Regions from separate parts of the Massilia hydrophila genome, predicted to be linked through region 2. Evidence: predicted binding sites of a transcription regulator. Region 2 holds the regulator's gene; the other holds the start of a gene.
What was found. The regulator FliA, encoded in region 2, starts transcription of late flagellar genes. The targets are predictions, from matches to a motif close to CTAAAGTTTNNNNNNNNNNNGCCGNTA.
Positions count from the first base shown of each region.

Region 1: the regulator FliA is predicted to act here: its motif matches at 3,385-3,411, upstream of LE190_RS19400 (flagellar protein FliT).

Region 1 is NZ_JAHYBX010000011.1:29,823-44,412, forward strand. Features, by position in the region: gene LE190_RS19385 (RNA-binding S4 domain-containing protein) at 1-57, opposite strand, end outside; gene fumC (class II fumarate hydratase) at 74-1,471, opposite strand; gene LE190_RS19395 (type IV pilus assembly protein FimV) at 1,597-2,670, shown strand; gene LE190_RS19400 (flagellar protein FliT) at 3,053-3,334, opposite strand; gene LE190_RS19405 (M1 family metallopeptidase) at 3,667-6,291, shown strand; gene LE190_RS19410 (M13 family metallopeptidase) at 6,340-8,391, shown strand; gene LE190_RS19415 (class I SAM-dependent DNA methyltransferase) at 8,476-9,093, shown strand; gene LE190_RS19420 (CsbD family protein) at 9,164-9,340, shown strand; gene LE190_RS19425 (AI-2E family transporter) at 9,395-10,480, opposite strand; gene LE190_RS19430 (CsbD family protein) at 10,657-10,860, shown strand; gene LE190_RS19435 (S9 family peptidase) at 10,984-13,215, opposite strand; gene LE190_RS19440 (MATE family efflux transporter) at 13,286-14,590, opposite strand, start outside.
Region 2 is NZ_JAHYBX010000001.1:381,384-395,973, forward strand. Features, by position in the region: gene flhB (flagellar biosynthesis protein FlhB) at 51-1,226, shown strand; gene flhA (flagellar biosynthesis protein FlhA) at 1,375-3,495, shown strand; gene LE190_RS01650 (MraY family glycosyltransferase) at 3,902-5,044, shown strand; gene LE190_RS01655 (hypothetical protein) at 5,075-5,311, opposite strand; gene LE190_RS01660 (PEP-CTERM sorting domain-containing protein) at 5,752-5,904, opposite strand; gene LE190_RS01665 (L-type lectin family protein) at 5,941-6,618, opposite strand; gene flhF (flagellar biosynthesis GTPase FlhF) at 6,903-8,372, shown strand; gene LE190_RS01675 (MinD/ParA family ATP-binding protein) at 8,365-9,177, shown strand; gene LE190_RS01680 (RNA polymerase sigma factor FliA) at 9,344-10,081, shown strand; gene LE190_RS01685 (flagellar motor protein) at 10,063-10,806, shown strand; gene motD (flagellar motor protein MotD) at 10,816-11,571, shown strand; gene LE190_RS01695 (M35 family metalloendopeptidase) at 11,802-12,914, opposite strand; gene LE190_RS01700 (EAL domain-containing protein) at 13,198-14,590, shown strand, end outside.

The DNA.
Region 1 (14,590 bases), on a different contig from region 2:
CAGCAACTGGTTGAGCTCGACGAACTCGGCGGTCAAATCGAACACGATTGTTTGCATGTTTTTTCTCAGGAAATTAATCGACGGAATCTGGCCGGGTCATGTCGATTGGAACAATCCACCCGTCGAACTGCTGCTCGGTGACGAAGCCCGACTGCAGCGCGGCCTGGCGCAGGGTCAGGCCTTCGTGCGACGCCGTCTTGGCGATCTGCGCGGCGCGATCATACCCGATGTGCGGGGCCAGTGCGGTTACCAGCATCAGCGATTTTTCCATCAGCTCGGCAATGCGCGCATGGTTCGGCTCGATGCCCTGGGCGCAGTGCCGGTCGAAGGAGCGCATGCCGTCCGCCAGCAGGCGCGCGCTTTGCAGGAAATTATGCGCAATCATGGGCTTGAACACGTTCAGCTCGAAGTTTCCCTGCGAGCCGCCGACCGTGATCGCGACGTCGTTGCCGAACACCTGGCAGCACAGCATCGTCAGCGCCTCGCACTGGGTCGGGTTGACCTTGCCCGGCATGATCGAGCTGCCCGGCTCGTTTTCCGGGATCGTGATCTCGCCCAGGCCCGAGCGCGGCCCCGAGGCCATCCAGCGCACGTCGTTGGCGATCTTCATGAGGGCGGTGGCCAGGGTCTTCATGGCGCCGTGGGCGGCCACCATGGCGTCGTGCCCGGCCAGGGCCATGAACTTGTTCGGTGCGCTCTTGAACGACAGGCCGGTGCGCGAGGCCAGCTCGGCGGCGATGCGCGGGGCGAAATCCGGATGCGCGTTCAGGCCGGTGCCGACGGCGGTGCCGCCGGCGGCCAGGGCCAGCAGGCCGGGCAGGGTGGCGCGGAGCGCGCTTTCCGCGAACTCCAGCTGGGCCACGTAGCCCGAGAATTCCTGGCCCAGGGTAAGCGGGGTCGCATCCTGCAGGTGGGTGCGGCCGATCTTGACGATCGATTCGAAATCACGCGACTTGCGCAGCAGCGTCGCGCGCAGCTGGCCCAGGGCCGGCAGCAGGTCCTGGGCCACGGCGCAGGCGGCGGCCACGTGCATCGCGGTGGGGAAGATGTCGTTCGACGATTGCCCCATGTTGACGTGGTCGTTCGGATGCAGCAGGCGCTGCTCGCCGCGCTCGCCTTTCAAGAGCTCGGAACCGCGGTTGGCCAGCACCTCGTTCATGTTCATGTTGCTTTGCGTGCCGGAGCCGGTCTGCCACACGGCGAGCGGGAATTCGTCCGGGTAGCGGCCTTCGAGCACTTCGTCGGCGGCGCGGATGATGGCTGCGGCCTTGTCTGCGGGCAGCTTGCCGAGCGAGCGGTTGACGGCTGCCGCGGCGCGCTTGACCTGGGCCAGCGCGGCCACCAGTTCCGGCGCCATGCGCTCGGTCGAGATGTGGAAGTGGTGCAGCGAACGCTGGGTCTGGGCGCCCCACAGCCGGGCTGCCGGCACCTCGATCGGGCCGAAACTGTCTTTTTCAATCCTGTTTTCCATGGCGTGTCCTGTCGAATGGGCGGAATGGTGTAGCGCGTGGCTAAAGAGTTTAGCCGATTGTCCGTTAATGACGTTCAGGCTTCATTTTCCACTTCCCTATGGCGCGCCGGCTTATCCTGTTATCGATGCTTTCCCTGGCGTGCGCGCTGCCGATCAGTGCCGCCCACGCGGCCGAGCTCGGCGAGCCGCGGCTCGCGTCCTTCCTCGGCCAGCCGCTGGTGGCCGACATCGAACTCACCCTGCTGGAAGACCCGGCCATGCCGGTGCAGGTGCGCCTGGCGCACCCGGAGGTCTACCGCGGCGCCGGCCTCGGCATGCCGCCGGTGCTGTCGACGCTGCGGATGTCGGTGATGCGGCGCGACGGCCGCCAGTTCCTGCACATCACCTCGTTCGCGCCGGTGGAGCTGGAGCGGCTGCACCTGTTCCTAGAACTGGCCGACGGCGCGCAGCGCACCGTGCGCCTGGCAACGCTGTCGCTGGCGCCCGACCCGCATCCGGTCCCGCCTGCGCTGCCCGTGCGGCCGGCCGCGCTGCCGGTGGCGGCGCAGGATCCGGTCCAGGCCCTGGCACCTCCCATGCCGGCTCCGAAGCCCGCGCCAGCGGTGGCCCGGCAGCGGCCCCGGCCGATCGATCCGCCCGCGCCGCCGGCGCCGTCTGCACCGCCGCGGGTGGCGGCCGCATCCCGGCCGCCGTCGGACATGCCGCTGCTGGCCTCCGAGCGCGTGACCGCGCCCGCGCCGGTACCCGCATCGCCATCGGCATCGGCATCCGCGGCGGGCGCCTGTGCCGCCCAGGTGCCGCAGCCGGTCGACAGCTGCGTCGTACTGGGCGCCAAAAATACCCTCTTGCGCGAGCAGCTGGTCCAGCTGGAGGACAAGGTAAAGCTGTTGCAGGTGGCCGCGGGCGCCGCCCCGTCCGAGGCGCCGCGCGCGCCCCGGAAAAAGCGCAAGCAGCCGGAAGCGCCGCCGCCGGCGGAGACCGCCTGGCTGCCGCTGGCCGGCGCCGGTGCCGCCGTGCTGGCGCTGCTGGGCGGCCTGGTCTTCATCGTGCGCCGCCGCAAGGCCGGGGTGCGCGCCGCCGAACCCCGTGTCGGCCTGGCGACGCGCCTGCGCGCCCGTCTCGGCCGCAAGTCGGCGGCGCCGGTCGCGGTCGAGCCGACCCTGGAACAGGGTGCGCACGAGTCGTCTACACAAGTCTGATTTTTACGTTATACTCATTTCATGGTCGCGAGATCATGAACGGCACAGAGGCCTGGCGCAGCCACCACCGATAGCGTGGCGCGGAAAGCAGGCGGACGTTGATGAAACGCCTGTGTCCGGAAGCGGTTCGCCTGCCAGCTGCGGCAGCGAACGCCGGATGCAACCGGCACGAGGCGACGCCAGGAGATACCTGGTGCTCGCTCTCCCCGATTCCGTGTCGGGGCCACTGGCCCGGACACCAGCAAAGCGCCTTCGGGCGCTTTTTGCTTTTTGCTTTTTGCTTTTTGCTGTTTGGTGCCGGCGACGCTACCAAACAAAAAAGGCGCCATGGGCGCCTTTGCAGGGGGGGGGGGCACGCCGCAGCGGCGCCTGGTCCGTTCGCTCAGTGTGCGCACATGGCGCGGTCCAGCTGGCCCATCCACGGTTCGCTCACGTCGCGGATCGCGCGGTCGTTGGCCATCAGTTGCTTGAGCAGATCGATCTTGCGCAGGCGCTTGGCGCCATCCAGCGCCGGCACGCCGCCGAGCGCCGCGCCCGCCGCCACGCTTGCCTGGGCGTTGAGCTTGTCGAAACCACGCCAGTCGCCCGCCTCGGCGGCGCCCTTCATCTGGCCGCTCAGGCCTGCCAGGTTTTCGTACATCGAGAGGACGTCGTTCGAGGTCATGTCTGCACCCATCTTGCTGCCAGGCCGGATTGCCGGGCATCTAAAGGCTTTTACGGACGGCCTTTCGGAAACTTTAGGGTGTTTTCAAAAAATATTTCAAATTTCTTTCTCGCCCCGTTGATATTGTCAAAATGCCATGGTCAACCCGCCATGCATGCTGCAGAATGCTCCGCCATTCCCCCGATTCGGCACTCTGGCCCCGATTTCTGCAGTCTGTCGCATTCCGGGCGCAGCCGCAATCCGGCTTTTCTACAGTGCCCGCTGGGTCTTTGCGTCGTGGCGCGCGGGATCCGCCAATAAAAACAGATGAGAGAGAGATGCTTATGAGAGACATGCCAGTCGCCCTGGCCCTGGCCGCCGCCACTGCGCTCGCATTCGCCGCGGGCGCGCCCGCCGCCCGTGCCGAAGCACCGTTTTCGTTCGCGGCCACGCCGGGCAAGCTGCCCAAGGACGTGGTGCCGCTGCAGTACACCGCCCATGTCGTTCCCGATGTTTCCGGCAACAGTTTCCGCGGCACCCAGACGGTCGAGATCGAGGTCCTGAAGCCGACCTCGACCATCATGCTGAACGCCGACAATCTGCAGATCGACGCGGCCAGCCTGGCCGGCAAGGACATTGGCAGGCTGAACCTTGTCCCCATCCTCGACCAGCAACAGCAGACCCTGCGCTTCGCCCTGGCGCAACCCCTGGCGCCGGGCAGGTATGAGCTGGCGCTGGCCTTCCGCGGCCAGATCAACCGCGAGGGGCGCGGCCTGTTCTACGTCAACTACAAGGCCGGCGGCGCCGACAAGAAGCTGATCGCGACCACCATGGCGCCCACCGACGCGCGCCGCATGCTGCCCACCTGGGACGAGCCCGCCTTCCGCGCGCGCTTCCGCCTGAGCGTCGACCTGCCGGGCCATTTCAAGGCCTATTCGAACACCCCGATCGAGAAGCGCGAGGAACTTGCCGGCGGCATGCAGCGCGTGACGTTCGGCAACACGCCGAAGATGCCGAGCTACCTGGTGGTGCTGGTGGCGGGCGAGCTGGAGCGCCTGGCAAGCCGCCAGGACGGCGTCGACATCGGCATCGTCACCACCGAGGGCAAGCTCGGCGCGGCTACCTTCCCGCTGGCCGCCACCCGCGACCTGCTGCGCTACTACAACCATTACTTCGGCGTTCCCTATCCGCTGCCGAAGCTGGACCAGATCGCGATCCCGGGCGGTTTCAACGGCGCCATGGAAAACTGGGGCGCGGTGGTCTACAACGAGCCGACCCTGCTGTACGACCCGAAGAAGAGCCCGGAGAGGGTCAAGAAACAGACCTTCAATATCAATGCCCACGAAGTGGCGCACCAGTGGTTCGGCAACCTGGTCACCATGGCCTGGTGGGACAACCTGTGGCTGAACGAAGGCTTCGCCTCCTGGATGGCGGCCAAGGCCACCAACCACTTCCACCCGGAATGGCGCCCCTACCTGGACGCCATGGCCGAGCGCGAGTACGTGATGAACCTTGACGCGCGCAAGACCACCCACCCGATCCAGACCCCGATCGAGACCGAGGAGCAGGCCGCCGCCGCGTTCGATGCGATCACCTACCTGAAGGGCCAGGCCTTCCTGCGCATGCTCGAGGCCTACCTGGGCGAGGACGCGTTCCGCAAGGGCATGCGCGCCTACATGGCGAAGCACCAGTATTCGAACACCACCTCTGCCGACCTGTGGGCGGCGCTCGAAAAGGCGTCCGGCAAGCCGGTCGAGAAGCTGGCATCCGACTGGACCCTGCAGCCCGGCTTCCCGCTGGTGAAGGTCGAGGCCGTGTGCGAGAACGGCAGGCGCAGGGTCACGCTGGCGCAGGAACAGTACCGCCTGGACGAGCCGGCGCAGCAGCAGCGCCTGTGGAACGTACCGTTGCAGGTGGGCACCGTCAACGGCAAGGCCTGGACGACGCTGCTGTCCGGCACCAGCGGCACGCTGACCCAGGGCAGCTGCGAGGGCGCGCTGGTGGTCGATCCGCACAGCGTCGGCTACTTCCGCGTGCAGTACGATCCGGCCAGCTTCCATGCCCTGGCCGAACAGGCGCCGCGCCTGCCGGACAGTACCCGCCTGAAGCTGCTGTCCGACACCTGGAGCTTCGCGTCCAATGGCCGCATGGAACTGGGTGCCTACCTCGACCTGGTGCGCAAGTATGGCGACGAGCCGCGCGTGGCCGTGTGGGACGCGATCCTGGCCAACCTGCGCACCCTCGACGGGCTGGCCCGGGGCGAGCCGGAACAGGCGTTGATCCGGCGCTTCCTGGTCGGTTTCGCGCGCCCGAAGCTCGAGCGCCTCGGCTGGGACGAGAAGCCGGGCGAGACCGCCGACGACAGCCAGCTGCGCGCCATGCTGGCCACCGCGCTGGCGCGCGCCGGCGACCCGGAGGCGATCGCGCAGGGACGCTCCCGCTTCGCGCGCTACCTGCAGGACCCGTCCTCGGTGCCGCCGAGCCTGATCGATTTCGTCACCAGCACCGCCGGCCGCTACGCCGACGCCGCCACCTACGAGGCGCTGGCCGCGCGCGCCGCCGGCGCGCCCACCAGCGAGGAACGCAACCGCTTCAGCCGAGCCCTCGCCAGCGCCCAGGATCCGCAACTGGCCGCGCGCACGCTGCAGTCGCTGCTCTCGCCCCAGACCCCGCCCGACCTGCTGCCCTACCTGCTGGGCGGCGTGGCCAGCGAACACCTGGACCTGACCTGGCGCTTCGCCACCGCCAACCGCGATGCGCTGCTGGCGAACATGGAAGCGCTGGGACGCCACAGCCTGTTCGCCGGCATCGTCAGCGCGTCGGCCGATCCGGCCCACGCCGGGATGATGGAAGCCTATATGCGCAAGCACTTCGGCGCCGACGGCGCGCTCGAAGGGGAACGCGTCGGCAATGGCGTGCGCATCCGCGCCGACCAGAAGGCGCGCCTGCTGCCCCAGGTGCGCGCCGCCCTCCAGTGAGCGGGCAGAACCACAGGACACAGAACCACTGACAACAGAAGGGAAACCATGAATACCAGTTGGACTCCGATCAAGATCGCCATCACTCTTGCCCTGTGCGGTGCGGCCGCCATTTCTCCGGTCCAGGCCGCGGGGCAGGCCGCTGCGGCCAAGCCTGCGGCCGCCAGGCCCGCTGCGGCGCTGCCGGGCGACGACTTCTATGCCTACGTCAATGGCGAGTGGATGGCCAGCACCGAGATCCCGGCCGACCGCGGCTCCTGGGGCGCGATGGGCGCGCTGGCCGAGGACAACAACGGCCGCATCGTCAAGCTGATCGAGGAAGCGGGCGCCAGCAAGTCGGCCAGCGCCGAGGCGCGCAAGGTGGCCGATTTCTACAGCGCCTACATGAACGAGGCGGCGATCGAAGCGGCCGGCCTGTCCCCGCTCAAGCCGCGCCTGGAAAAGATCGCCGCGATCAAGGACCGCAGCAGCCTGGCGCGCGTGCTGGGTGAATTCCTGCGCGCCGACGTCGACCCGCTGAACGCCACCGATTTCGAGACGCCGAACCTGTTCGGCGTGTGGATCAACCAGGGACTGAGCGAACCGGGACGCAACCTGCCTTATCTGCTGCAGGGTGGCCTGGGACTGCCGGACCGCGCCTACTACCTCGACAACAGCCCGAAGATGGCCGAGCTGCGCGGCAAGTACCAGCAGTACATCGGCGCGATGCTGAAGCTGGCCGGCTACGACAACGTGGAGGCGCGCGCGGCGAAGATCTTCGCGCTGGAATCGGAACTGGCGCAAAGCCACGCCAGCCGCGAAGAGTCGAGCGACATCCTGAAGGCCAACAACGTCTGGGCCAGGAAGGACTTCGCGGCCAGGGCCCCGGGCATGGACTGGAACGCCTTCCTGCAGGGCGCGCGCCTGGACCGCCAGGACCGCTTCATCGCCTACCATCCTGGCGCGCTCAAGGGTGCGGCCGCGCAGGTGGCTGCCACCGACCTGGCCACCTGGAAGGACTACCTGGCCTTCCACAGCCTGAACCAGTTCTCCAGCACGCTGCCGAAAGCCTATGCCGACCTGCGCTTCGAGTTCTACGGCAAGGGCCTGACCGGCTCGCCGCAGCAGTCGGCGCGCTGGAAGCGCGCGCTGGCCGCCACCAACGGTGCGATGGACGAAGCGGTCGGCAAGCTGTACGTGGCCAGGTACTTCCCGGCCGAGAACAAGGCGCAGATCCAGAAGATGGTCGCCAACATCAAGCAGGCCTTCGAGCGCCGCATCGACAAGCTGGACTGGATGGCGCCTTCGACCCGCGCCCAGGCCAAGGAAAAGGTGCGCACCATGTACGTGGGCGTGGGCTATCCGGACGAATGGAAATCCTACGCCGGCCTGCAGGTCTCGCCGACCGACGCGCTGGGCAACGTGATGCGCGCCCAGGAGTTCTACTATGCCCAGCAGCTCGCCAAGCTCAAGCAGAAACCGAAGAAGACCGACTGGGCCATGCCGCCCCAGCTGGTGAACGCGGTCAACCTGCCGCTGCAGAACGCGCTGAACTTCCCGGCCGCGATCCTGCAGCCGCCGTTCTACGATCCGAAGGCGTCCGACGCGCACAACTACGGCGCGATCGGCTCGGTGATCGGCCACGAGATCAGCCACAGCTTTGACGACCTGGGCGCCCAGTTCGACGCCCAGGGGCGCCTGCGCGACTGGTGGACCAAGGAAGACCTGGCCCACTTCAAGACCGCGTCGCACAAGCTGGTGGAGCAGTACAACGGCTACAAGCCCTTCGACGACCTGGCCATCAACGGCCAGCTGACGCTGAGCGAGAACCTGTCCGACCTGGCCGGCCTGGCCGCGGCCTACGACGCCTTCAAGGCGGCGCCGAGCGGCAAGGCGGGCGGCGTGGAGGGCGACCGCGCCTTCTTCACCGGCTACGGCCAGGCCTGGCGCACCAAGATGCGCGAAGCCTCGCTGCGCCGCACCGTGCTGACCGACGGTCATGCGCCGGGCCAGTACCGCACCTACACCGTGCGTAACCTGGACGCCTGGTACGATGCCTTCGACGTCAAGCCGGGGCAGAAGCTGTACCTGGCGCCGGAGCAGCGCGTGCGCGTCTGGTAAGCCGGCAACCCGCACGACCTGCGCCGGTGCGCAGGTTGTGCGGTGTGCGCTGCCCGGCGCCGCCGTCTCGGCGATAATACGGGCATGGACCTGCACGACATCACCCACCGCACCCTGGCCCACTACGACCAGACCGCGGACACCTTCTTCGCCGGCACCATCGACCACGACGTCAGCCAGAACATCGATGCGCTGCTCCAAGCCATCGAGTCGGCTGCGCCGTTCACGATCCTCGACCTCGGCTGTGGTCCGGGGCGCGACCTCAAGGCGTTCACCGAGCTCGGCCACCAGGCCATCGGTATCGACGGCAGCAGCCGTTTCGTCGAGATGGCGAGGCAGTACAGCGGCTGCGAAGTCTGGCACCAGGATTTCCTGGAGCTCGACTTGCCGGCCGCCCGATTCGACGGCGTTTTTGCCAACGCCTCGCTGTTCCACGTGCCGGCGGCCGCCTTGCCGGACGTGCTGGCACGGCTGTACGGCACGCTGAAACCGGGCGGGGTGCTGTTCAGCTCGAACCCGCGCGGGGACAACCGCGAAGGCTGGAATGGCCCGCGCTACGGCAGCTACCACGACTACGCCGCCTGGGAACGCTACCTCACCAGCGCTGGCTTTGTTCCTCTGCATCATTACTACCGTCCGGCCGGTTTGCCGCGCGACCAGCAGCCCTGGCTGGCGAGCGTCTGGCGCAAGCCTGTGTGTTAATTGGCGAACAGAGTTGGCGGGGTTTGGAGCCTATGGTGGGGTTTCGATCCACCAACGAGGAGGGTGCTCCATGAACGAGGACCAGATCAAGGGCAAGGCCAAGGATGTCGGCGGCAAGATCCAGGAAAAGGTTGGCGAAGCCGTCGGCAACCGCCAGGCCCAGCGCGAAGGCGTGTCCAACCAGGCCGAAGGCAAGGTGCAGGAAAAGGTCGGTGACGCGAAAGACATCGTCAAGGGCAACCGCTAGTCCCGCCCACCAGGCACAAGGCCGCGCAGTGCGCGGCCTTGTGTTTTCCAGCGCCTAGGGACTTCGCTTCTGCGCCGTTCGGTCATCCAGTATGTCTTCGATGTACAGCATCCTGACCAGCACCGAGAGCGTGGCCGCGAGCGGCGTCGCCAGGGCCACGCCGGCGAAGCCGAACAGGGTCCCGAAGATCAGCTGCATCACGATCACCAGGGCCGGCGGCAGGTCGACCGCCTTGGCTTCGATCAGCGGCTGCAGCGCGTAGCCCTCGATGAGCTGGATGCCGAGGAACAGCAGTACCGTGTACAGCGCCAGGTCGGGACTGATCGACAGCGCCAGCAGCACCGCCGGCACGCCAGCCATGATCGGGCCGAGGTAGGGGATGAAATCGAGCAGACCGGCGATGATGCCGAGGATCAGGGCAAGCGGCACGCCCAGCAGGCTCAGGCCGATCGAGGTTGCCACGCCAACGATCAGCATCGACGCCGACTTGCCCAGCAGCCAGCTTGCCAGCGTGTTCCCCAGCTCCTGCTGCACCTCGCGGGCGCGGCTGCGCCTGGCTTTCGGAACCAGGCGAATCGCGCCGGCGGTGTAGGTATGGGGACTGGCGGCGAAATAGATGCCGACGAACAGGATGATGACGATGTTGCCCAGCGCGCCGATCACGCCGCCAAAGAACAGGCCTGCGTTCGGCACCATATCCCCCATCTGCTTGACGATCTGCTCTGGGGGCGGCAGTTCCGCCACGACCCGCTTCATGATCGGGTGCTGCTCGACCGTCGTCTTCAAACGCTCGACCGCAGCCGGTACCTCCTGCGCCAGCTTGGTGGACTGCTCGGAGATCTGGGGCGCCATGGCCCAGCTGCCGATCCCGATGATGCCGAGCAGGGCGGCTACGACAATGACGAGCGCGACCGTGCGGTTCATAGGGAAACGGCGTGCCAGGATCTCGCTCAGCTTGTAGAACAGGATCGCGCACAGGATGCAGGCAAAGATCAGCAGCAAGGCATCGGCGGCGAGTACGACCGCGGCGGCCAGGGCAATGAAGAGGATGGCGATTCCGCTGATCATGGTGACCCGTTTGGCAACCCGGCGTTGCGTGGGCGGCGGGTCGACAGCGTCTTCTTTCTGATGTTCGTTCATGGCTCGGCCTCTCGGGGCGTGGTCGTGTTGCCAAAAGATTAGCATCGCCAGCGCATTGGAGTCGCGCAAATACTGACATTTGTGCAATGTGCGGACACGAACAGAAGGGATGTGAACGCCGCCGTATTCTGTACCCGTGCATGGCCATCCGGACATGTGAATTCAAGGAGAAGACCATGATTAACGAAAATCAAGTCAAGGGCAAACTGAAAGAAATCGGTGGCAAGATCCAGGAAGAATTCGGTGATGCGATCGACAGCCCAACCCAGGAAGCCAAGGGCAAGGCGACCAAGGTCGAAGGCAAGACCCAGAAGACGATGGGCGATGCACAGGAAAAAGTGGAAAACACGCTGGACGACGCCGCGCGCCGCCCGCACTGATTCGTGCATTGACGCGCTTTCGCGCGCCCACGACAGCCGCCCGAGTGCGGCTGTTGTTGTTTGAGGCGCGCTGAAATGCAAACAGCCGCCCGCGGGCGGCTGTTTGCATAGGCGGAAACCCGCTTACTTCGCTGCCGTTGCGCCGAGGTTCTTCTTGAAGAAGGCCTCGATCAGGCCATACACGTGGCGCTGGTTGGTCTTGCCCGAGATGCCGTGCTTGGCGCCCGGATAGGTCATCAGGTCGAACTGCACGTTACGCTTGACCAGCTCGTCGATCAGGCGGGTGGTGTTGGTGAACAGGACGTTGTCGTCCGCCATGCCGTGAATCAGCAGCAGCGGCGACTTCATGCCGTCCAGGTGCGCGAAAACGCCGCTGCGCGCATACGCTTCCGGATCCGACTTCGGCGTGCCGCCCACGAACTGCTCGGTGTAGTGGGTGTCGTACAGTGCCCAGTCGGTCACCGGCGCCACCGACACGCCCATCGCGATCTTGCTTGATGCCGCCGACAGCAGGCGCAGCGTCATGAAGCCGCCATAGCTCCAGCCGAACACGCCGATGCGCTTCGGATCGACGAAGCTTTGCCGGGCCAGCCAGTCGATGCCGGTCACCTGGTCTTCGACCTCGTGGTGGCCGAGCTTGTTGTAGATGACGTCGGTGAAGGCGCGCTCGCGGCGGCCCGAACCGCGGTTATCCAGGCGGAACACCACGAAGCCCTGCTGCGCCATGTACTGGTCAAAATAATTGCCCCAGGCACGGGTCACGCGCTGCGAGTGCGGACCGCCATAGGTGAACAGGAACACCGGGTAGCGCTTGCCCGCATCGAAATTGGCAGGCTTGATGATCGAATAGTGCAAGGTCTGGCCATCCTTGGCCTTCATCGTGCCGTATTCGGTGGGCAGGTGGTCCGCGATGTACTTGCCGTATGGGTGGTTCGCGTTCAGTTCGTTCTTCTCGAGCCATTCCACCATCGTGCCGTCGGCGCGGCGGATCGACACTTGCGGCGGGGTGGTCGGGTTCGAGTAGGTATCGACGAAGATCTTGCCGTTCCCAGCGAACGCGGCGTCGTGCCAGCCGTCGCCGGACGTGATGCGGGTCGGCGTGGCCGCATTGCTGCCGTCCAGCTTGAGCGCATAGGTCTGCTTGTCGATGATCGCATCCTTGCCCGACGACACATAGACCTTGCCGCCGGCTTCATCCACCGCCAGCACGCTGTCCACGCCCCAGTTGCCCTTCGACAGCGGAACCTGCAGCTTGCCGTCCAGGCCGTACAGGTAGAGGTGCTTGTAGCCGCTGCGCTCGGAAGCCCAGATGAAGGCTTTCTTGTTCTTCAGGAAGCGCAGGTCGTTGTGGATCTCGACCCAGGTCTTCGAGGTTTCGGTCAGGAGCGGGCGCTGGGCCAGGGTGTCGACGTCCACGGCCACCAGGTCGAGGCGCTTCTGGTCGCGCGTCTGGCGCTGGTAGACCAAGGTCTTGGCGTCGGCGCTGAAATCGGCGCGCACCAGGTAGATGTCTTTCTCGGCACCCAGGTCCACCTTGCGCTGCTGGCCGGTGGCCGGGTTGACGATCATCAGCTCGATCAGCACGTTCGGGTCCCCGGCGGCCGGGTAGTGCTGGTCGATCACTTCGGTGCGGTCGGCGAAGATCTCGAAGCGGCGCACCACCGGGACCGGTTTTTCATCATAGCGGCGGTAGGCGATCGCGGAATCGTCCGGCGCCCAGTAGTAGCCGGTATGCTGGTCCATCTCTTCCTGCGCGACGAATTCCGCCTCGCCATTGTGGACGGTGCCCTTGCCATCAAGCGTCAGCTGGCGCTCGGCGCCGGTCTGCAGGTCGATCACGACCAGGTTCTGGTTGCGCACGAAGGAGACGTAGCGACCCTTCGGCGAGATCTTCGGATCGGTCACGTTGCCCGAAGCGACCTTGCGCGGCGCGTCCGGTTTCGCCGCGTCGACCAGGAACAGGTCGCCGCCGATCGGCACCAAGAGCTGCTTGCCATCCGGCGACCAGTTATAGGTCAGGATGCCCGACAGGCCGGCGGTACGGGCGCGCTCGCGGCGCGCCTTTTCTTCCAGCGACAGCTCCTCATTCGGCACCAGGCGCTTGGAATCGACCAGGCGCTGGGTGCTCTTGGTCTTCATGTTGTATTCCCACAGGTCCAGCTGGTACTGGTTGTCGCTGCGGCCGCGCAGGAAGGTGACGCGTTCGCCGTCGGGCGACACGCGCAGGTTGCGCACGCCGGGGCCGGCCAGGGCTGGATCACCGTAGATGCGGTCCAGCGTCAGGCGTTCAGCCATGGCGGGAGCAGCCGCGAGGGCGACCGCGAAAGCGGTCGAGAGGAGCAGGGAAGGGCGCATGAGGTCTCTGATATAAATTAATTTACGACAACTGCGGAACGATACCAGAGACCGCCCCGAAAAGCTGTAACTACACATGCGCCGCCATGTGTTTGCCTCCGCGGGGTGCCGCACCATCCCGGATGCGCTGGCGCGCCAGCTTCTCGAAGGACCAGGTGAGCAGCATCGCGGCGATGGTCAGCGCGACGACCAGGCCGATCCAGAAACCGGTGGTGGACATCGGCGCCGCCGGCGTCCACGGGAACCAGCCCGGCGCCAGGCCCAGGATGCAGCCGAGCGGCAGCGACACGCCCCAGAAGGCCAGCAGCTGGATGATCATCGGCGCGCGCGTCACCTGGTAGCCGCGGATCGCCGAGGCGGTTGCCACCTGGGTCGCGTCGGAAAGCTGGAACAGGGCGGCCAGCAGCAGCAAGTGGGCGCAGGCAGCCTGTACCGCCGGGTCGGAGGTGTAGATGGCCGCGATCTCCCAGCGGAAGATGGCGATGAACAGCGCCGACAGGGCGCCGAACGCCACCGCCATGCCCACTCCCACCCAGCCGACGAAGCGGGCGCGTACCGGATCGCCTTCGCCCATGGCCTGGCCGACGCGGGTCATCATGCCGATCGAGAAGCTGAGCGGCACCATGAATACCAGGGAAGCGAAGTTCAGGGCCACCTGGTGCGCCGACACGGCCACCACGCCGAAACGGGCTACAAGCAGGCTGATCAGGGCGAAGGCGCTGACCTCGGCGAAATAGGTGACACCGATCGGCAGGCCGAGGCGCAGCATGGCGCCGATCTCCTTCCAGTCCGGTCCTTCCCATCCGGTGAAGGGATAGGTCATGCGGTAGGCCGGCGAAACCTTGACCCAGAAGACCATGGCGCCCAGCATCAGCCACATGCCCACCGCCGTGGACACCGCGCAGCCGACCGCGCCCAGGCGCGGGAAACCCCAGTTACCATAGACCAGCAGCCAGTTCGACAGCACATTGAACAGCAGCCCGAAAATGGCGATCCACATGATCGGCTTGGTCTGGTTGATGCTGGTCGTGTAGCCATACAGGGCGCGGTAGCAGGCGAAGGCCGGCATGCCGGCGCTGATCACGTGCAGGAACAGCGCGGCGCGGTCGGCCACGTGCTGGTCCAGCCCGACATGGTCGAACAGCAGGGTGCACAGGTTGGCGAACAGCATGGCGACCAGGCCCACGAGCAGGCCCTTCCACATCGACTGGCGCACGGAATGCGGGATCTGGTCGTAGCGCGCGGCGCCGATTTCGTGGGCGACCACGGTATTAATCGCCATCATGGTGCCCATCACGGTCACCAGCACGATCGACCAGATCGAGGTGCCGAGCGAGACGGCGGCCAGTTCCTCGGCGCTGACGTGGCCCGTCAT
Region 2 (14,590 bases):
AGCGATAATCCTGAACTTGCACTACGCACGAGCAATACACGGATACGGCAATGGCAGAAGACAGCGACGCAGAAAAGACCGAACCAGCGTCACCCAGAAGACTGGAAAAGGCCCGTGAAGAAGGCGATGTTCCCCGCTCGCGGGAGCTGGCCACGTTCACGGTCCTGATGACCGCCGGCGCTGGTCTGTGGATGACCGGCGGCTCGCTCGCAGGCAAGCTGGGTGAGGCGCTGCATTCCGGCCTCTCGCTTACGCGCGAGCAGGTCTACAACCCGAATATCCTGATCGAACGCATCACCACCGACCTGGTGGCCGTGCTGCTGGCCTGCCTGCCACTGGCCGGCCTTATCATGCTGGTCGCGCTTGCGTCTCCGCTCTTGATCGGTGGCTGGAATTTCTCGTCCAAGGCCTTCGTGCCCAACTTCATGAAGCTGAACCCGATCTCAGGCATCGGGAACATGTTCTCCACCAATTCCCTGGTCGAACTGCTGAAGGCCATCGCCAAGACCCTGGTGGTGGGCGCCGTGGCCTGGGTCGTCATCATGGGCCAGAAGGAAGCCATGCTCGGTCTGGCGGTGGAACCGCTGAATGCCGGCAGCGCCCACGTGGGCGAGCTGATGGCCAAGGCTTTTCTCTTCATCGTCGGCGCGCTGGGCGTGATCGCCGCCATCGACGGGCCCTGGCAGCTTTGGCATTACCACGACAAGATGAAGATGACGCGCCAGGAAATGATCCAGGAGTCGAAGGAGTCGGACGGCAATCCTCAGATCAAGGGCAAGATTCGCCAGATGCAGCGCGAAATGGCACGCGGCCGCATGATGCAGAATGTGCCTACTGCGGACGTGATCGTCACCAACCCGACCCACTACGCGGTGGCACTGAAGTACAGCGACGGCCAGAAGGGCGCACCGCGGGTGGTGGCCAAGGGCGTGGACGACGTGGCCGCCAAGATCCGCGAACTCGGCATCGAGCACAAGGTAACCATGCTGGAAGCCCCGGCCCTGGCCCGTGCGCTCTACAAGCACACCGACATCGACGAAGAAATCCCGGAAAAGCTGTTCTCGGCGGTGGCGGAAGTGCTGGCCTATGTCTACCAGCTGCGTGCCTACAAGAAGGGCGAAGGCAACTACCCGGATCGTCCGCGCAAGCTCGCGGTGCCGGCCGAGATGGACCCGAACGACCCGGCGTACAAAGGACCTGGGGCGAACACGGGCTTGTTGCAGTAAGCGATCCACGTAGGGTGGGCGGATCCTCCGCCCACGCGGTGATAGTTGGCGGCAAGATCATCCGGCGCGAAAGCGGAGCCGATAACAATCACCGCGTGGGCGGGAGATCCGCCCACCCTACAAATACGAATAGCGGAGCATTGCACGAATGAACAGCATCAAACTGCCGGCATGGACGAACGGGCTCGCTTCACGTGGCGCCAGCGCGCTCGCCGCCCCGATCTTCATCATCATCCTGCTGGCGATGATGATCCTGCCGCTGCCGGCCTTCGTGCTGGACGTGTTCTTCAGCTTTAATATCGCACTGTCCGTCATCGTCCTGCTGACCGCGCTGTACACGGTCAAGCCGCTCGACTTCATGGCCTTCCCGGCCATCCTCCTGATCTCGACCATGCTGCGCCTGGCGCTGAACGTGGCCTCGACCCGTATCGTCCTTACCGAAGGCCACACCGGCGGGGCGGCCGCGGGCAAGGTGGTCGAGGCCTTCGGCCACTTCCTCATCGGCGGCAATTTCACCGTCGGTATCGTCGTGTTCATCATCCTGACCATCATTAACTTTTCGGTGGTCACCAAGGGCGCCGGCCGTATCGCCGAAGTGGGCGCGCGCTTCGCCCTGGATGCAATGCCGGGCAAGCAGATGGCGATCGATGCCGACCTGAACGCCGGCCTGATCGGCGAAGCCGACGCCCGCAAGCGCCGCAGCGAAGTGGCGCAGGAAGCCGAGTTCTACGGCGCCATGGATGGTGCCTCCAAATACGTGAAGGGCGACGCGGTCGCGGGCATCATGATTACCCTGATCAACGTGATCGGCGGCCTGGTCATCGGTGTGGTCCAGCACGACCTGAGCTTCGGCCAGGCGTCCGAGGTGTATACGCTGCTGGCCATCGGTGACGGCCTGGTGGCCCAGATTCCTTCGCTGATCATCTCGATCGCCGCCGGTATGGTGGTTTCGCGCGTCGCCAACGAAGACGATATCAGCAGCCAGGTGACCAACCAGCTGCTCAACCGTCCAGAAGTGCTGTACATCACCGGCGGCATCATCTTTGCGCTGGGCCTGATTCCCGGCATGCCAAACCTGGTGTTCCTGCTGCTGGGCAGCGCCCTGTGCGGCGGCGGCTACATGATCACCAAGCGCGGCAAGGACCAGCCGGCCAAGGAAGCTGCAGCGGCGGCACAGGCCGCGGCAGCCAGCGCGGTCAGCGGCAGCACCGGTCCGGCGGAGTCGGAAGAAGCGACCTGGCAAGACGTGATGGCGGTCGATACCCTGGGCCTGGAAGTGGGCTACCGCCTGATTCCGCTGGTGGACAAGAACCAGGGCGGCGAGCTGCTCAAGCGCATCAAGGGCATCCGCAAGAAGTTCGCCCAGGAAGTCGGCTTCCTGGCACCGCCGGTGCACATCCGCGACAACCTGGAACTCAAGCCGTCCGGCTACCGCATCACCCTGAAAGGCGTGGAAGTTGGGGCGGGCGAGGCGATGAACGGCCAGTTTTTGGCGATTAACCCGGGCATGGCCAGCGGCACGCTGCCGGGCGAACCCACCGTCGACCCGGCCTTCGGCCTGCCGGCTACCTGGATCGATGCCAGCCTGCGCGACGAGGCGCAGAGCCTGGGCTATACGGTGGTCGACGCCGGCACCGTCGTCGCGACCCACCTGAACCACCTGATCACGACCCACGCCTCGGAACTGCTGGGCCGCATGGAAGTGCAGGCGCTGCTGGATCACCTTGGCAAGGAAACCCCGAAGCTGGTGGAAGACCTGGTACCGAAGGTCGTGTCGCTGTCGACCCTGCAGAAGGTGCTGCAGAACCTGCTGCAGGAAGGCGTGCACATCCGCGACATGCGCACCATCATCGAGTCACTGTCGGAGTATGCGGGCCAGACCCAAGACCCGGGCGAGCTGACCGCCATGGTGCGGGTGGCGCTGGGCCGGGCCATCGTGCAGCAGCTGTTCCCGGGCACCAACGAGCTGTCGGTGATGACCCTGGACAACCGACTCGAGCGTTTGCTGATGCAGGCGATGGGGCAGGGCGGCGATGGCACCGGCATCGAGCCGGGCCTGGCCGATACCATCGCCCAGCAGGCGGCCAATGCCACTGCCCAGCAGGAGCAGATGGGCCTGAGCCCGGTGCTGCTGGTGCCGGCGCCGCTGCGGGTGCTGCTGTCGCGTTTCCTGCGCCGCGCCGTGCCGCAGTTGAAGGTGCTGTCGCATAACGAGATTCCGGAAACCAAGACGATCCGGGTGACGAGCCTGGTGGGCGTGCCAATGTAGCGGCGCCCGCACTGATGAGTCGCCCCGTTCGGAATCAGCTCACCCCGTGTTGACCGGTAACTGGCGAATGCTGTCAATAAACATGTTGTTGCATGGCGAAATCTGGAAACCAGAACGCTTCATGCAAAGGCAGCCAGTTGGTATCAGAATGTGACGAATTTGATGCCGCACGGAAAGTTCCTTAGTCCCGATCCGTCTCTTTTTTGCCGCATTCCCCCTCTGATGGGGGCACTTACCCATGTCGAATGTCAACTTACTTTGTTGATCTGTGATAACATTTGGTTGCTCCAGAAAGTAGAGCAAAACCGTTTCCTACCGCTGTCTGAGCGGTTTATTTACAACAGCCTTCCGATCAGCCAACGTGGTTCAGTTGGATTGAACGCGTTCGGTGTCTAAGCGATATTAAATGTCGGAATATCATCAAGTTGAACTTGGCGTGGCGGCGTTCGCCGTCAGTTTTGCAGTGTGCCTGTTGATCGTGCTGTCGCAGAAGTGGCATGGCAAGCTCTCCCACGACCATGACCTGAGTGGCGTACAGAAGGTGCATACCACGGCGGTACCGCGTATCGGCGGCATTGGCGTTATCGCCGGCGTGTTGCTGGGACTGGCGCTATTCCAGCTGCTGGCGCCTGCTGGCATTGACGCTTCCGATTCTGCCGGTGTCCGACTGCTGCTGCTTGCCAGCTTGCCCGCATTCCTGGCCGGCCTGATCGAGGATTTCACCAAGCGGGTGTCGGTGCGCGTGCGCCTGATGGCAACCGCTGTCAGCGCCATGGTTGCCAGTGCCTTGCTGGGTGCGACCGTGACCGAACTCGACCTGTGGGGGGTGGATACCCTGCTAGCCTTCGCCCCATTCGCCATCGTGGTCACGGCCGTGGTGGTGTCCGGTGGCTCGAACGCGATCAACATCATCGACGGCTTCAATGGTTTGTCGGGAAGCACGATCATCATCATGTCCGCCGGCCTTGCCGCCGTCGGGTTCCAGCAGGGCGACCAATTGGTCATGGCCCTGGGCGCACTGTGCATCGGTACGACGCTGGGCTTCCTGGTGCTGAACTATCCATTCGGGAAGCTGTTCCTGGGGGATGGTGGGGCATATTTCCTGGGCTTCCTGGTGTCGGAGATGGCCGTCTTGCTGCTGGTGCGTCATCCGGAAGTGAATGCCTGGCAGGTACTGGCGATCTGCGCCTACCCGGTGATCGAGGTGCTGTTCAGCATGTATCGCCGGCGCGTGATCAAGAAAGTCAGCCCGGGAGCGCCGGATGCGCTGCACCTGCATACGCTGGTGTTCCGCAGGGTGGTATTCCAGCGCGTGCGCCGCGATGCCAGCCGTCCGTGGAATCGCAATGCGAGCGTGGTCTGTTTCATTGCCCCGGTGGTGGCGCTGTGCGTGGCGGTCAGCGTGATCGCTGGCGCTTCGGCTTCGGTCGCCCTGGCGATCGTGCTGGCCCAGCTGGCGCTCTACATCGTGGCGTATCGCCGTCTTGTGCACGGCCGCTGGAGCTTCGCTGGCCGTAGCGCTGATACGGTTATTTCTACCAGCGCCTGAACTTCTTCGATACCGGACTGAGGTCCGGTATCAGCGCTGACGCCGCACTACCCACCAATTCTCGAACCAGATCGAGAACTGCAACAGCAGGCCAGTGACGAACAGAAAGTCGCCGGCTCTGTTCATGCCCATGCCCGTGGCCAGAATCCCTGCAACCAGGAAAGCCGTCCTCAGGACCGGGATACTCTTGTCGAGGGCTTTGCAGAAGGTAATCAAATGAGCTTCTTCAGGCATATGGGCCCGACGCTTCGGAATCCTGAATTTCATTTTTACCACCTTTGTTATTGTTCATGAAACCTGTGGGTTCAGTATGCCTTAGATTTTAGGCCGTTACAATCTGAGACAAATGGTATTCGTCAATTTTTCCACAAAGAATTAGTAACTATATGCATAAAGTGTTGCTAATAATTCTATATTAGCATTCCCGGAACAATCTTGGCTGTTTGATAATTCCTATCGTGGCAGGTGAGGGCGATTGTTTGCTTCTCCAGGATTTTTTACCACACTACCATCGTTCGCCAACGAAAATGCCGGCATCGGCCCAATGCCGCCTACACGGTGATCGGTGTGATATGAACAGTCGCACCGGCTGCAGTACTGTAATTTGACCGCGTGGGCGGAAGACCCGCCCACCCTACGGATGAGCAGCACCTCTTAAGACAGGCATCGGGCGTCAGTCGGGGCATAAAGCAAGCGTGTCCTAAGTCTCAGCCTCGTGAGCTGACGCGGCGCCGCGACATCAGTCCCGTCAAGCCCAGCAGTCCGATCCCAAAGATCCAGGCCGTCGCCGGCTCCGGCACTTCCCCCGGCAGCTGCGCGGTATCCGCGAAGGTCCAGTTCAGGATGTCATGGTTGGCCATGGACCCGCCGGTAGCCGCCGTGAAGCCGGCGTACGCCTAGTTGCTGCCCAGGATGGCCGCGATATCGATCTCGTAGTCGCTCAACGCGATGAAGTCCGCGCCCAGGCCGCTGTCGCGCAGCCGCACCGACAGGCGCGCGCCGTCATAGGTGATGGTGGCTGTCCACAGGCCCCCATTCGACAGGCAGCCCGCCGTGTCGCTTCCCGCGCAATTGCCGTTGCCATAGACATTGATCACCGGCGAGACCGGAACGAGCGAACCGTTGGCGCCGACTGCCACATGGTTGTCGCTCTCGTTATCGTTGCTGCCGTTGTTGTAGGTGTCGAATTCGACAATGAAACTGTTCGCCACGGCTTCATAGCCGAGGCCGCCGCCGTTCGCGCCCATGCCGCCCGGGTTGGCAGCCAGCACGAAGGCCAGGCCGTCGGCAGGGAAGCCCACATGGGTCATGCGGAACTGGAAGCTGGTGCTGAAGGTGGCGTTGGTGCCGAGCGTCAGGCTGTCGGTACTGTAGAAGGCGCCGCTGCGGTACCCGGCATCCGGAACGACGCGCAGTACCGCGCCGTCGGCTGTGTTCACGGGGGCGGCGTCGCCGACCAGCGTCAGGCCGGACGTGTTCGAAAAATCGGCATAGGTGACGACGCCGGCCTGGGCGGCGGCGCTGCCGAGGGCGGTCAGGACGAGCAGGTAACGCAGGAACGATGGCAAGCGCATGACGGTCTCCCTTTGCATGGACGTTATGGGAACTGCGCCAGCCTTGACAGCAAGTTTCGCGCCATCTTGAAAACCGCCAGTAAATCAGTGGCTTGTACAGACAGTCTCCCTCGACTGTAAGCAGGTTCGACGCCCGCTCCCGGCATACCTGCCGAAATGACCCGGTTTCCCCTTCCTTTTCCCCCGATGGTTTCCTGATGGCATCGCCAATAATGTTGGCTATGGACGGGCGATGGCGCCTGCCCGGCAAATAGAACAGTACAGTCGAAGTGCGGAGAGAAATGATGAACGTAAAGAAATTTACAGCGGCTACTTCCCGTGACGCCCTGCGCAAGGTGCGCGAGGCGCTCGGCCCTGACGCGGTCATCCTCTCCAACCGCCCGGTCGATGGCGTGGTCGAGATCCTGGCGCTGGACAACGATGACGTGGCCGCACTGTCCGTACCCGCGGTCGACGCGCCGGCTCCACGCGTTCCCCAGGCGCCCGCGTTCCAGGCCTTCGACGACGATTTCGACCCGGAGCCGGTATTCTCGCGCGCCGCCGTCTCGCAGTCCCAGGCCGAACTGCGCCAGCCTGAATTCCGCCAGGCCCCGCGCGCCGCCGCTCCCCAGTCCGCCCCCTTCGGCGGCCAGCCTGACGTGGCCCGGCCTTTTGTGGAACGCCGCGCCGCCCCCGAAGGGGAGATCCCGCCGACCTACGTCAACCGCCGCGCCGCCAGCCCGGAAACGGGCATCGACATGGCCGCCATGACCCAGATGATGAGCGCCGCCATCGCCTCGGCCAAGGAATCGGCCGCGCTCGAGATGGGCGGCATGATGAACGAGATCCGCGCCATGCGCGGCCTGATGGAAACCCAGCTGGCCGAGCTGTCCTGGAATGCCACCGCCCAGCGCGAGCCGTACAAGGCCAGCGTGCTGCGCGAGATGCTGGCCGCCGGCTTCTCGGCCACCCTGGCACGCTACCTGATCGAGAAAATGCCGGTCGCCAAGGACGCCGGCGAAGCGCTGCGCTGGATCAAGACCGTGCTGGCGCGCAACCTCACCACCATCGCCAACGAAGACGACCTGCTGGCCCGCGGCGGCGTGTTCGCCCTGGTTGGCCCGACCGGCGTCGGCAAGACCACCACCACCGCAAAACTGGCGGCGCGCTGCGTGATGCGCCACGGCCCGGACAAGCTGGCCCTGATCACGACCGATGCCTACCGTATCGGCGGTCACGAGCAGCTGCGCATCTACGGCAAGATCCTGGGCGTGATGGTGCACTCGGTGAAGGACGAAGCCGACCTGCGCATCGCCCTGAAAGAACTGAAGAACAAGCATACCGTGCTGATCGACACCATCGGCATGTCGCAGCGCGACCAGATGGTGACGGAACAGGTGGCCATGCTGAGCGAATCCGGCGCCGACGTGAAGCGCCTGCTGTGCCTGAACGCGACCTCGACCGGCGAGACCCTGAACGAAGTGGTACGCGCCTACCAGGGCACGGGCCTGGCCGGCTGCATCATGACCAAGCTGGACGAAGCCGCCTCGATCGGCAACGTGCTCGACGTGGTCATCCGTCAGAAGCTGAACCTGCATTACATCTCGAATGGCCAGCGCGTGCCGGAAGACCTGCACCTGGCCGACCGCGCCATGCTGATCGACCGCGCCTTCCGCAACACCCGCCACGCCAGCGCCCAGTTCGGCGACGCCGACCTGCCGGTCATGATGGCCGCCGCCGCCCACGATCGCCTGCACGAGGTGCACCTTGGCTAGTTTCGATTTCGACCAGGCCGAAGGCCTGCGCCGGATGCTGCAGGGCCCGCGCCCGCGCATCGTCACTTTCCTGTCCGCCACGCCCGAAGACGACAAGGGCGCGATGCTGGTCAACCTGGGCGCCTCGCTGGCCCAGCTGGGGAACGACGTCCTGATTGTCGACGCCTGCGAGCGCGACTATGGCGTCGCGCGCCGCCTGGGCCTGAGCCGCGCGGCTAGCCTGGCCAGCGTGGCGCGCCAGGAATGCGGACTGAACCAGGTGCTGCACCCGGTGCCGCAAGGCTTCTCGGTGGCCACACTGGGCGCGCCCCAGCGCGGCGGTCCGGCTGCCGGCGTCGAGACGCGGCGCCTGGCCAAGACCTTCGACGTGCTGGTCAAGCAGGCCGGCATCGTGATCGTCGATGGCGAGCTTGGTCCGGATGGCGAATTCCCGCTGCCGCTGATGGCCAGTTCGGAGATCGTGGTGCAGGTCGGTACCTCGGCCGTCTCGATCACCAACGCCTACGCGCTGATCAAGCGCCTGGCCCAGCAGCTCGGCCGACGCCCCTTCGGCATCCTGGTCACCGGCGCGACCGAGGCTGAGGCCAAGGTGGTATACGATAATATGTCTACTGCGGCAACACGTTACCTGGCAGTAAACCTCAGCTCGATGGGTTCGGTGCCGGCCGACGAGTACCTGCACCGGGCCGCGCGCCTGGGCCGGGCGGTGGTCGATGCCTTTCCGCTGGCGGGTGCCTCGGTCGCGTTTCGCAGGCTCGCAGGCAGGTTCGCGCTGCATGCGATGCCTGGGATGAGCAGGGGATGACTGTAGGGTGGGCGGATTTTCCGCCCACGCGGTGATCGTTATCCGATGAATGAACGCACAGGCGGATCCAACAGGATTTGACCGCGTGAGCGTTGGTAATTCCGGGCACTGCCCGAAATTACCCCGCCCACCGTACGAATTTAAGAATAGACAAAAAACAAAACGCATGTACACGGTCAAAGGGAAAGCGGACAAGAACCATTTGCTGACGGAGCACATGCCGTTGGTGAAGCGTCTTGCCCACCACATGAAGGCCAAGCTGCCGCCTTCCGTGGAAGTCGATGACCTGGTGCAGGCAGGCATGATCGGCCTGCTCGATGCCATCAACCGCTACGAGGACAGCCACGGCGCCCAGTTCGAGACCTATGCCGTGCTGCGCATCCGCGGAGCCATGCTGGATGAGCTGCGCAACAATGACTGGATGCCGCGCTCCACGCGCCAGAACATGCGCAAGGTGGAGGCCGCGATGGAGGCGCTGCAGCAGCGCCTGGGCCGTCCGGCCAGCGAATCCGAGATCGCCAGGTCGCTCCAGATGTCGCTCGCCGACTACCAGGAGATGCTGGGCGATGGCGGCGGCCACCAGCTGGTGTACTACGAAGACTTCAACGACAACGACGGCGAGGGCGGCAGCGCGAGCTTCCTCGACCGCCATGCAGTGGACGACAGCGATCCGCTGCGCAGCCTGCTCGATACGGGCTTTCGGCAGGCCGTCATCGACGCCATCGACCGGCTGCCGCCGCGCGAGAAGATGCTGATGGGCCTCTATTACGAGGAAGAACTCAATTTGAAGGAAATCGGCGCCGTGATGGGCGTGAGCGAGTCGCGGGTGTCGCAGCTGCACACCCAGGCCGTCTCGCGCCTGCGCGCGACGCTACGGGAGCAATTATGGACTGGGCCAGCGTAGCGGGCCTGGCGCTCGCGGTAGCGGGCGTCCTGCTCGGCCACACGCTGGACGGCGGGCGCTTCGCCTCGCTGCTGCAGCCGGCCGCCTTTGCCATCGTGGTGGTCGGCACCTTCGGCGCCACCCTGCTGCAGAGCGAAGGGCGGTCCTTCCTGCTCGGCCTGCGCATGCTGCGCTGGGTATTCTTTCCACCCGCGTCCGGGCGCGAGAAGCTGTCGCGCGAAATCACCCTGTGGAGCCTGACGGCGCGCCGCGACGGCCTGCTTTCGCTGGAACAGTACATGGGCACCAAGGACCCGTTCACCCAGAAAGGCCTGCGCCTGGTGGTGGACGGCATCCAGCCCGACAAGCTGCGCAGCCTGCTCGAGAGCGAGATCAGCGCCTACGAGTTCGCGCAGCGCCAGGCCGCACGCATCTGGGAATCGGCGGCCGGCTACGCGCCGACGATCGGCATCCTGGGCGCGGTGCTGGGCCTGATCCATGTGATGGAAAACCTGTCCGACCCGGCGCGCCTGGGTTCGGGCATCGCGATCGCTTTTGTGTCGACCGTGTACGGCGTGGGGCTGGCCAACCTGTTCTTCTACCCGGTCGCCAACAAGCTCAAGGCCATCGTCAGCGACAAGGTGGCCCAGTACGAGATCCTGGCCGAAGTCTTCCACGACCTCGCCAGCGGCGACCATACCCGCGTGCTCGAGGAGCGGGTGGCGAGCCTGCTGGTGCGCCACTAAAGGACAGGCATGGCACGCAAGCGCTACGACGATGCAGTCCCCGGCGAACACCACGAGCGCTGGCTGGTCTCGTACGCCGATTTCATCACGCTGCTGTTCGCCTTCTTCGTCGTCATGTACGCGATCTCGATCGTCAACGAGGGCAAGTACGCGGTGCTGTCCGAGGCGCTGGGCGATGCCTTCGGCGGACGCGGCGCCGCGCCCCAGGTCAATACCAATGTCGAGCCGGTACTGCCGCTGTCGCACATCGTCAACCGCCGCCGCCTGGAAGCGGCCAAGCGCGAACGCGAGCGCATGGAGAGGCTGGCCCAGGATTTGAACGCGACCCTGCTGCCGCTGGTGAAAGCGGGCCAGGTGCGCGTCACGCAGAATGCGCGCGGCATCAGCGTCGAACTGAATGCCAGCGTGCTGTTCGAACAGGGCGAGGCGGTGCTGCAGCCGGATGCGCGCGCGGTGCTGGGGCAGGTGGCGGGATTGCTGAAGAACGATCCACACCGGATCGAGGTCGAAGGCCATACCGATGACCGTCCCATCACCAACGAGCGCTTCGCCTCGAACTGGGAACTGTCGGTGGTGCGCGCGGCAAGCGTGGTGCGCCTGTTCATCGAGCAGGGCGTGGGCGATGCGCGCCTGGCCGCCATCGGCTATGGCGCCACGCGGCCGGTCGCACCGAACGACAGTCCGGACGGCCAGGCACGCAACCGGCGCGTGGCGGTGCTGATCCTGGCAACCGTGCCGGAGCCGCAACCGGTCACCATGCGGTGAAATAAAACACCGTTTTTGATGTTCTAATGAAATAATATTTCATGGCCGCTGCCGGGCCAGCAAGGCACCAAAGCCGGTGAATGACGGATATTCCTAGGGTGGGCGGCTCATGATCCGGTTCACTGGACCGGATCACCCCACGCGGTGATCGTTGTGATATGAACGCTCGCGCAGGCTGCAGTACTGTCATTTGACTGCGTGGGCAAGAAACCTCCGCCCACCTGCAAGCCCTAGCGCTGCGGCGGCGCATTCTCCCCGAAATACTCATACGAATCGGCGTTGCGCACCGCCCGCGCCGGATCGCTGCGCGCCAGCTCCACCGCCCCCGTCTTGCCATACACATGGTCATCCGTGCCCGCCACCACGTTGAAGTGGCTCAGTTCGTGCAACAGCGTGCCGCCGCGCGAGTCGGTGCCCGTGAGCGGCGCGCTCCAGAACGCCTTGCACACGTACACCGTGTATGGCTGGGCCGGATACACGTAGGCGAAGTATTTCTCCTTGCAGCCGCAGTCGATCGCCACCGGCCGGTTCTCGAACGCGTCGCGGATCGCGCCAAGCTTGGCCCTGACGGCAGCGACGCGCTCCGCGTCGGGTGCGCCGAACCAGGTAGCGTAGCGCGGCCCGTATCCGCTAGCTGTCGCGCCACCTGTCCCCGCGCCCGTCCCGGCGCCCGTCCCGGCGCCTGTTCCGGTTCCTTCGTCCAGGTAGCGCTGCGCATCGCGCGCCATCGCACGCCCGGCATCCACGGCCGCACCCAGCTGTTCCTGCTGCGCATTCGAACATCTCGGGAAGGCCGGATCAGCCGCGCCCGCCGCCAGCCCTGGTGGCGCAAGGGACCCGCGCGGCAGGCGCCCCTCGACCCAGATCTCGATTGGATTCGATGCCAGGCTGCCCGCCTGCGGCTGCATCGCACCCGTGCCATCCGGCGCGCCGGCCAGCAGGCCGGGGCCGGCGCTGCGGTAGCGCACCCGGTAGGTGCCTGTCACATGCATCTCGTACAGTGCCGACAGCTCGACCGTGGCGCTGAGGGTGGCGCCCGGTTCGATGCGCAGGTAATCGTCCGGCCCCGGGGCGGGGCGCTTGGCCAGCATGCCGAGGTAGCGCACCGGCTGACCGTCGCGCAGCACCTCGAACAGCGGCGTCGTGATCTCACCGAGCGGCGCCTGCCAGGACAGCAGGAAGCGCGGCGCGGCGCCAGTGTTGCGCAGGGTGACGCGCACCAGCACCTCGTCGCCGCGCGCGGTGCTGGTGCGCAGCGGCGCCAGGCGCACATCGAGTTCCTGCGCTGGCGCGGGCAAGGCGCAGCAGAGCAGCACGAAAGAGGGAAGGACGACAAGGCGCATGCGGGGCTCCACGAGATGGCAACCCGGCCAATGTGCCCCCGCCAACCGACATGCTTATTGAGTAGTAACAAGAAGCCATTTATTCATGGCAACAAACTACCCATGCATACTATGGCTGATAAACAACAAATAAAGGGTGTAACCAATGTTTACTCGATTCCTGCTACGATCATTGCTATTATGCAATAACAATATCTCGGCATAAATCTTCCCCTTCCGCCAGCGCAGGCTTTCCCATGTACACCCAGCACCGATCCTCCTCTTGGCGTTCAGGAGGCCAGTCATGAACGGCCTCCAGGAATACGTGGACGAGCTGGCCCGCGAGATCGGTCTTGACCATGACGAAGTCGCCGCGCGCAAGGCCTTCCTCGAGCTGGGCGAGGACGACGTCGAGGCGCTGCGCGACGTGCATGGGCTGCTGGCCACGCACCGCGACCTGTTCTCGGAGCGCTTCTATGCGCACCTGATGTCCTTCCCCCAGTTGCGGGCCATGCTGGGCGACGGCGTCGAGGCGCGCCTGCGCCGGGTGCAGGCGTCCTATTTCGACAGCCTGACCGCCGGCGACTACGACGAGGACTACATCCGCGAGCGCCTGCGTGTGGGCGCGACGCACGAGCGCATCGGGCTCGACCCGAAGTGGTACATCGGCGCCTACCGCAAGTACCTGTCCGAGCTGGTCGGTCTGTTGTGGCGCCGCTTGCAGGAACAGCCGGAACGCTTCCATACGGCGGTCGACGCGGTGCTCAAGATCGTCTGCTTCGACATGGGCCTGGCGCTCGACACCTACGCGCACGCCGGCCAGCGCAGCCTGCGGCAGAACCAGAACTACCTGGAGCAGGTCATCGATGGCATGCCGGCCGGCCTGATGGTGATCGACGCCGAACTGCGCGCCCACTCGATGAACCGGACGATGGCCGACCTGCTCGACGTGCCGGACGACCTGCTGCTCGAGCAGCGGCTTGCGCTGGAAGAACTGATCCCGAGTCCGGAGCTGGCCGTGCGCGCCGCTGAAGCGCTCGCCTCCGGTGCGCCGCACGACAACGTGCTGGTCACGCTCGACGGCCGCGCCGACGGGGTGCGCTACGCGGACTTCAACATCCGCCGCGCCTACAAGGACGGCGCCCCGATGCTGCTGCTGATCGGCCAGGACATGACCTTCCGCCGCAAGGCCAGGCTGCGCCTGCAGGAGAGCGAGGAATTCTTCCGGCTCACCTTCAACCAGGCCGCGGTCGGCATCGTGCTGCTGGGCGGCGACGGGCGCGTGCTGCGCACCAACAGCAAGATGTCGCAGATCCTCGGCTATTCCGAGATCGAACTGCTGCAGCGCTTCTACCAGCAGTTCATGGGCCAGGACGAGCTGGCCGAGGAGCAGGCCATGATCGCGCGCCTGCGTGGCGGCGAGGTCGCCGACTACCAGCGCGAGAAGCGCCTGCTGCGGCGCGACGGCAGCCAGGTCTGGGTCAGCGTCAACGTCTCGAGCATGCGCGACGCCAGCGGCAACCAGCGCTTCATCTGCGTGGTGCGCGACATCCAGCGCCAGAAGCAGGCCGAGGAAGCGCTGCTGCGCATGGCCAACCACGACGCCCTGACCGGCCTGCCGAACCGGCTCCTGATGCAGGACCGCCTGAGCCAGGCCATCATGCAGGCCCACCGCGCCGGGCGCCAGGTGGCGGTGA